DNA from 3 places in the Bradyrhizobium sp. Kon69 genome. Region 1 is predicted to be linked to each of the others. Evidence: predicted binding sites of a transcription regulator. Region 1 holds the regulator's gene; each other region holds the start of a gene.
What was found. Region 1 encodes PhoB, which activates phosphate uptake and scavenging genes when phosphate is short. Its sites were predicted from a motif close to TGTCATNNANCTGTCAT; they were not measured.
Positions count from the first base shown of each region.

Region 1 (2,239 bases):
CCCCAGGATGGCTGGCGCGCAGCGAGGGAAAGGGTGCAATGACGGTTTTGACCTGGTCCGATGATCGCGTCGAGCAGCTGAAAAAGCTCTGGGAGGCCGGACTTTCGGCCAGCCAGATCGCGGCGGAGCTCGGCAATGTGACCCGCAATGCCGTGATCGGCAAAGTGCACAGGCTCGGCCTTTCGGGCCGCGCCAAGAGCCCTTCGTCGGCAGCGCCGCGGCCGCGCAAGGCGCGCCCCGCGCAGCACATGATGCGGGTGACCCGCCCGATCTCGCGCGGCAACACTGCGCTGGCGCAGGCCTTCGAGGTCGAGGCTGAGCCGGATCCGGTCACCTACGACAACGTGGTGCCGATGAGCCAGCGGCTGTCGCTGCTGGAATTGAACGAGGCGACCTGCCACTGGCCGGTCGGCGATCCCTCGAGCCCGGACTTCTTCTTCTGCGGTGGACGGGCGTTGTCCGGCCTGCCCTATTGCGCCCAGCACTCGCGCGTTGCGTACCAGCCGGCGTCGGATCGGCGCCGCGCACCGGTGAAGCCGGGTCCGCGGTAAGCTAGCGCACGATCAGTCATCACGCGCGGCGCCTCAATAAATGCAGTGCCGTCCCGGCGAAGGCCGGGACCCATACTCCGAGCACTTAGTTGTTGTGCGAAAGGGTAACTCCGAGTCTTCGCCAAACCGCGCCCTGTGGTTATGGGTCCCGGCCTTCGCCGGGACGACATCGGACATGTCACGGCAGGTAGTAACCTAACCGCAGAAACCTACACCTGCTCCGCCTTGGCAAACCGATCATCCAGCGCGTAGCCGGCGCCGCGGACGGTGCGGATCGGATCCTGCTCGCGGCCGAGATTGAGCAGCTTGCGCAGGCGGCCGATATGCACGTCGACGGTACGCTCGTCGATATAGATGTCGCGGCCCCAGACGCTGTCGAGCAGTTGCTCGCGCGAGAACACCCGCCCCGGATGCTCCAGGAAGAACTCCAGCAGGCGATATTCGGTCGGACCGAGATCGATCGGCCGGCCCGAGCGCGCCACGCGGCGCTTGTCGCGGTCGAGCTCGATGTCACCGAAAGCAAGCACGGTGGCGAGCCGCTCCGGGCTTGCGCGCCGCAGCAGGCCTTTCACGCGCGCCAGCAGCTCCGGCACCGAGAACGGCTTGACGATGTAGTCGTCGGCGCCGGTCGCAAGACCCCGCACCCGCTCGCTCTCCTCGCCGCGCGCGGTGAGCATGATGATCGGGAGCTGCTTGGTCTCGGGACGGGTGCGGAGCCGCCGGCACAATTCGATGCCTGACAGGCCCGGCAGCATCCAGTCGAGCACGATCAGGTCGGGGATGTGCTCCTTGAGACGGGTGTCGGCGTCGTCGCCGCGCATCACCGTCTCGACGTCATAGCCGTCGCCTTCGAGGTTGTAGCGGAGAAGCTCGGTCAGGGCTTCCTCGTCCTCAACCACCATAATGCGTGCGCCCATCGGGTCGTCGCTCCTTAAGTCTTCAGGTGTTCGGTACCGTGTTGGCGAAGGTCGTCATGTCGCCCTTCGGCCGCTTGTCGGTGATCGCCTGGCCCTCGATCATGTAGAACACGGTCTCGGCGATGTTGGTGGCGTGGTCGCCGATCCGCTCGATGTTCTTGGCGCAGAACATCAAATGAATACAGAACGAGATGTTGCGCGGATCCTCCATCATGTAGGTGAGGAGCTCGCGGAACAGCGAGGTGCAGATGGCGTCGACCTCCTCGTCGCCCTTCCACACCGCCATCGCCGCCGGCAAATCATGCGCGGCATAAGCGTCCAGCACCGACTTGACCTGCTGCTGCACGAGGTCGGTCATGTGCTCGAGGCCGCGGAACAGCTTGAGCGGATGGAAGTCCGTCTCCAGCGCCGCGACGCGCTTGCCCATGTTCTTGGCGAGGTCGCCGATGCGCTCGAGATCGGTCGCGACGCGCATGGCGCCGACGATCTCGCGCAGATCGACCGCCATCGGCTGGCGACGTGCGATGGTGAGCACCGCGCGCTCCTCGATGCGCTTCTGCAGCGCGTCGAGCTCGGTGTCGATGGCGACGACGCGCTGGCCGAGCGGGACGTCGCGGCGGATCAGTGCGTCGACGGACTCGACGATCATGCGCTCGGCGATGCCGCCCATCTCGGCGACCAGGCGCGTGAGTTCCTGGAGGTCGGTGTCGAAGGCCTTTGCGGTATGTTCAGAACCCATGTCGCGTCTCCTAGCCGAACCGGCCGGTGATG
Region 1 covers NZ_JBVVOS010000022.1:22,289-24,527, reverse strand. Annotated here, with positions in the region: gene AC0L3U_RS26775 (GcrA family cell cycle regulator) at 39-551, shown strand; gene phoB (phosphate regulon transcriptional regulator PhoB) at 761-1,468, opposite strand; gene phoU (phosphate signaling complex protein PhoU) at 1,491-2,207, opposite strand; gene pstB (phosphate ABC transporter ATP-binding protein PstB) at 2,218-2,239, opposite strand, start outside.

Region 2 (2,239 bases), on a different contig from region 1:
TCAGGCCCGCCCTTTCCGGACGGTCAACTCGCGCCAAACGCCTTGAAGGTGATGATGGTGAGGGTGTCCTGGATACCGGGCAGCACCTGCACCCTCTCGTTGACGAAGTGGCCGATATCGGTGTCGTTGTCGACGTAGAACTTCACCAGCAGGTCGTACTGACCGGCCGTGGAATAGATCTCGGAGGCGATCTCGGCTTCGGCAAGCGCATTGGCGACCACATAGGATTGCCCGAGCTTGCATTTGATCTGGACGAAAAAGGGAACCATCGCGGTCACTCCGAAAGCATATCTGGCGGCTAATAGGCCAAACCCGGCCGGATTTAGCAAGCGAACTTGCTGGGCTGAAGGAGGCGCGCTAGGACGGGCCATGGCTTCGAAAACGCGGAAAATCGCCCCATGACGACGCCCGTCGCACTGACCATTGCCGGCTCCGATTCGAGCGGCGGCGCCGGCATCCAGGCCGACCTGAAGACCTTTGCCGCGCTCGGCGTTTTTGGCGCGTCCGCCATCACGGCGCTGACCGCGCAGAACACCCGCGGCGTCACCGGCATTCATGCGGTGCCCGCCGAATTCGTCACCGCGCAGATCGACGCGGTGTTTTCCGATCTCGAGGTCGGCGCGGTCAAGATCGGCATGGTGGCGCAAGCCGCCAGCATCGATGCGATTGCCGCCGCGCTGTCGCGCTGGGCGCCCCGGCATATCGTGCTCGATCCCGTGATGGTGGCGACATCGGGTGATCGCCTGCTCGCGTCCGAAGCCGTCGACGCCCTGCGCATCAAGCTGATGCCGCTGGCCTCGGTGATCACACCCAATCTGCCCGAGGCCGCGGCTCTGCTCGGCGAACCGGTCGCGGCCAGCGAGGCCGAGATCGAGAGCCAGGGGCGCCGGCTGCTGGCGCTCGGCTGCCGGGCGGTTCTGATCAAGGGCGGGCACGGCGAGGGCGCCGAGAGCATCGACTATCTCGTCGATGCCAGCACCACGATCGCGCTCGCCGCGCCGCGCGTTGCCACTCGCAACACCCATGGCACCGGCTGCTCGCTGTCCTCGGCGGTCGCCGCCGGGCTCGCCAGGGGCGAGGATCTCGAGCGCGCCGTGCGCAAGGCCAAGACCTGGATCAGCGCGGCGATCGCGGCCGCCGATCGCTTCAGCGTCGGCCACGGTCACGGTCCGATCCATCATTTCCACAAATTCTACTGACCCGCTCGCGGGCGCGCCGCGGTTCCGGGTTCTTGCGGAGGGCGCTGCGACGCCATGTCGCCTGATTGTCGCATGCGACTGATATTCGCGGGGTGGGCGAGGCAAGCGCGATTCGTATCCGAAGGTGCCTCAAAGGTTCAATTGGTCATCCCCCTGTCACGGGACATTGTTACAGGCTGGCGCATGGGAAGTTACGATGTGAGTGACGAGAGCCCGGAGCGGCGCTTTCGCACGTTGTTCATCTCCGACGTTCATCTCGGGGCCCGCGGTTCTCAAGCCGACCTTCTGCTCGATTTCCTGCGTTTCCATGATGCCGACACGATCTATCTCGTCGGCGACATCGTCGACGGCTGGGCGCTGAAATCGAGCTGGCATTGGCCGCAATCGCATAACGACCTGGTCCAGAAGCTTCTGCGCAAGGCACGCAAGGGCGCCAAGGTCATCTACATCCCCGGCAATCACGACGAGTTCCTGCGCAACTATTACGGCACGCATTTCGGCGGCATCGACGTGGTCGAGAACACCGTCCACACCGGCGCGGACGGCAAGCGCTATCTCGTCATCCATGGCGACATCTTCGACCTCGTGGTGCAGAACGCACGCTGGCTCGCCCATCTCGGCGACAAGGCCTACGACTTCGCGATCCAGCTCAATCGCTTCGTCAACTTCTTCCGGCGCATGTTCAAGGTGCCGTATTGGTCGCTGTCGCAATGGGCCAAGCAGAAGGTCAAGAACGCGGTCAACTATATCGGCGCGTTCGAGCAGGCGCTCGCCGCCGAAGCGCGGCGCCACGACGCCGACGGCGTGATCTGCGGCCACATCCATTACGCGGTGATCCGCGACGAGGGCGGCATCCGCTACATGAATTGCGGCGACTGGGTCGAGAGCTGCACGGCGCTGGTCGAGCACGACGACGGCCATTTCGAGATCATCACCTGGGCGGACCAGGCCGAGAAGCCGGCACAGGTCCCGCAGGTTGCAGCCAGAGCTGCATGACAAGGCTAGCCTGATGCGCATCCTGGTCGCGACCGACGCCTGGC
Region 2 covers NZ_JBVVOS010000035.1:60,586-62,824, reverse strand. Annotated here, with positions in the region: gene AC0L3U_RS33855 (Lrp/AsnC ligand binding domain-containing protein) at 24-269, opposite strand; gene thiD (bifunctional hydroxymethylpyrimidine kinase/phosphomethylpyrimidine kinase) at 399-1,199, shown strand; gene AC0L3U_RS33845 (UDP-2,3-diacylglucosamine diphosphatase) at 1,383-2,195, shown strand; gene AC0L3U_RS33840 (glycosyltransferase family 4 protein) at 2,209-2,239, shown strand, end outside.
Region 2: the regulator PhoB is predicted to act here: its motif matches at 1,343-1,359, upstream of AC0L3U_RS33845 (UDP-2,3-diacylglucosamine diphosphatase).

Region 3 (2,239 bases), on a different contig from region 1:
GCGCGAAGTCGTTCATCCGTGCCTGAGCTTCGGCGCCAGCCGCCATGGCTGGGGTCCGTCAATTCCGGGACTGCGGAGCTGCGTCACGTCTGATTCCCTGCAAGTATCCAGTGGCCCGGCCGCCGCAGCAAAAGTTTCCAGGCAGCAGGCCAGTCACAGAATACTCGCGTGGACCGGTTTGGAAACCGAATTCGACCGGACATCAAAGTCGCGGGCTGCCTGGCAGCAGCTTCCCTTTGATATTACCGCTTGACGCTGGCCGATGCCGAGAGCGTGGGGGATGCCCCAATGCTCTGCTGCCAATAATTCTCGATCTGCTCGACCAAGGCGGGCGGCAGCGGAACGTAGTTGAGCGTCTCGGCCTGCGGCTTTCCGTTCTCCAGCGACCAGCGGACGAAATCGATGGCGGCCGCCGACCTGTCAACGGATTTGGGCGCCTTCGGCATCAGCACGAAAGTCGTGGCCGTGATCGGGTAGGCGTCTTCGCCGGGCGCATTGGTGAGCACGAGATGGAAATCCTTGTCCGCCTTCCAGTCCGCGCTCGCGGCCGCCGCCTGGAACGATGCGGCGTCGGGAATGACGAAATTGCCGGCGCTGTTCTGCACTCGACCGAAGGAGATCCGGTCGAGCCGCTGCAGTGCGTAACTGTATTCGAGATAGCCGATCGCGCCGGGGACGAGGCTGACGAGCGAGGCGACGCCATCATTGCCCTTGCCGCCGAGGCCAAGCGGCCACTCGACGGAGGTCCCTTCTCCGACGCTCGCCTTCCACTGCGGGTTGACCTTGGACAGGTAGTTCGACCAATTGAACGTCGTGCCCGATCCGTCGGTGCGATGAACCACCGTGATTGGCGCATTCGGTAACCTGATGTCGGGGTTGACCGCGCGAATGGCCGGGTCGTTCCAGGATTTGAGCCTGCCGAGATAGATATCGGCGAGCATCTGGCCGGTGAAGCGGATCTGGCCGGGCTTGACTCCGTCGATATTGACGACAGGCACGACCCCTCCGATCACGATCGGAAATTGCATCATGCCGAGCTTGTCCAATTCCTTGGGGTCCATCGGCATATCGCTTGCGCCGAAATCGACGGACTCTTTCTTGATCAGGCCGACGCCGATGCTCGAACCGACCGCGGTGAGGATCACGGGGAGTGCGATGTGTTTCTTCATATGCACGACGCTAACAGCTCGGGCACGAAACAGATGTGGTCTATGTCACAAAACTGCCGTGAATGCTTGTGTGAGGCGCGTCACGAGCACAGACGACGAGCGGCCGCACGCAGCGCCTTTGGCGGCACGAACCGCGATGCGTGCGTCAGCTCAGATCAAGCTGCGCAGCACTTCAACGAGCCGGGCACACTCGACCTCCGTTCCGACCGTGATGCGCAGAAAATCCTCGATGCGCGGTTTTCCGAAATGACGGACCAGAACGCCACGCGCGCGTAGCGCGGCCGCGAGACCTGCTCCGCTCCGGCTTCGATGGCGCGCGAAGACGAAGTTGGCGAGCGACGGCAACACCTCGAAGCCGAGTTGTCTGAGATCGCGGGCCAAGATTTCCCGGCTTGCGATGATACGAGCACGGGTGTCTCTGAACCAGCCCTCGTCCTCGATCGCGGCGACGGCGCCGGCGATCGCAAGGCAATCGACGGGATAGGAGTTGAAGCTGTCCTTCACCCGTTCCAGCGCTTCGATCAACGGTCGTTGGCCGATGGCAAAACCAACCCGTAGGCCAGCGAGTGAGCGCGACTTCGAGAAGGTCTGGATGACCAGCAGATTGTCGTGGCGTGCAACCAGCGGCACGGCGCTCTCGGCGCCGAAATCGACATAAGCCTCGTCCACCACCACCAGCCGGTCCGGCTGTTCGGTCAGCAGCGATGCGATTGCGTCGCGCTGAAGGGCAATTCCGGTCGGAGCGTTCGGATTGCAGAGCAGGATGGCACTCGATGGTCGCCGGTAGTCGGAGATATCGATCCTCATCGCAGCATCGAGCGGCACCTCGTCATGCGTTATTCCATAGAGGCCGCAATAGACGGGGTAGAAGCTGTAGGTGACGTCGGGGAATAGAAGCGGCGTATCGTGCTTCAGAAGCGCCTGGAAGGTGTGGGCCAGAACCTCGTCGGAGCCGTTGCCGACGAACACTTGCTCGGGCGCCACATCGCAATGGGCCGCGATCGCCTCGCGTAGGCGCGTCGCGCGAGGATCGGGATAAAGGCGCAGCCGCTCCGCGGCCGATGCGATCG
Region 3 covers NZ_JBVVOS010000033.1:59,084-61,322, reverse strand. Annotated here, with positions in the region: gene AC0L3U_RS33075 (ABC transporter permease) at 1-16, opposite strand, end outside; gene pstS (phosphate ABC transporter substrate-binding protein PstS) at 243-1,169, opposite strand; gene hisC (histidinol-phosphate transaminase) at 1,320-2,239, opposite strand, start outside.
Region 3: the regulator PhoB is predicted to act here: its motif matches at 1,213-1,229, upstream of pstS (phosphate ABC transporter substrate-binding protein PstS).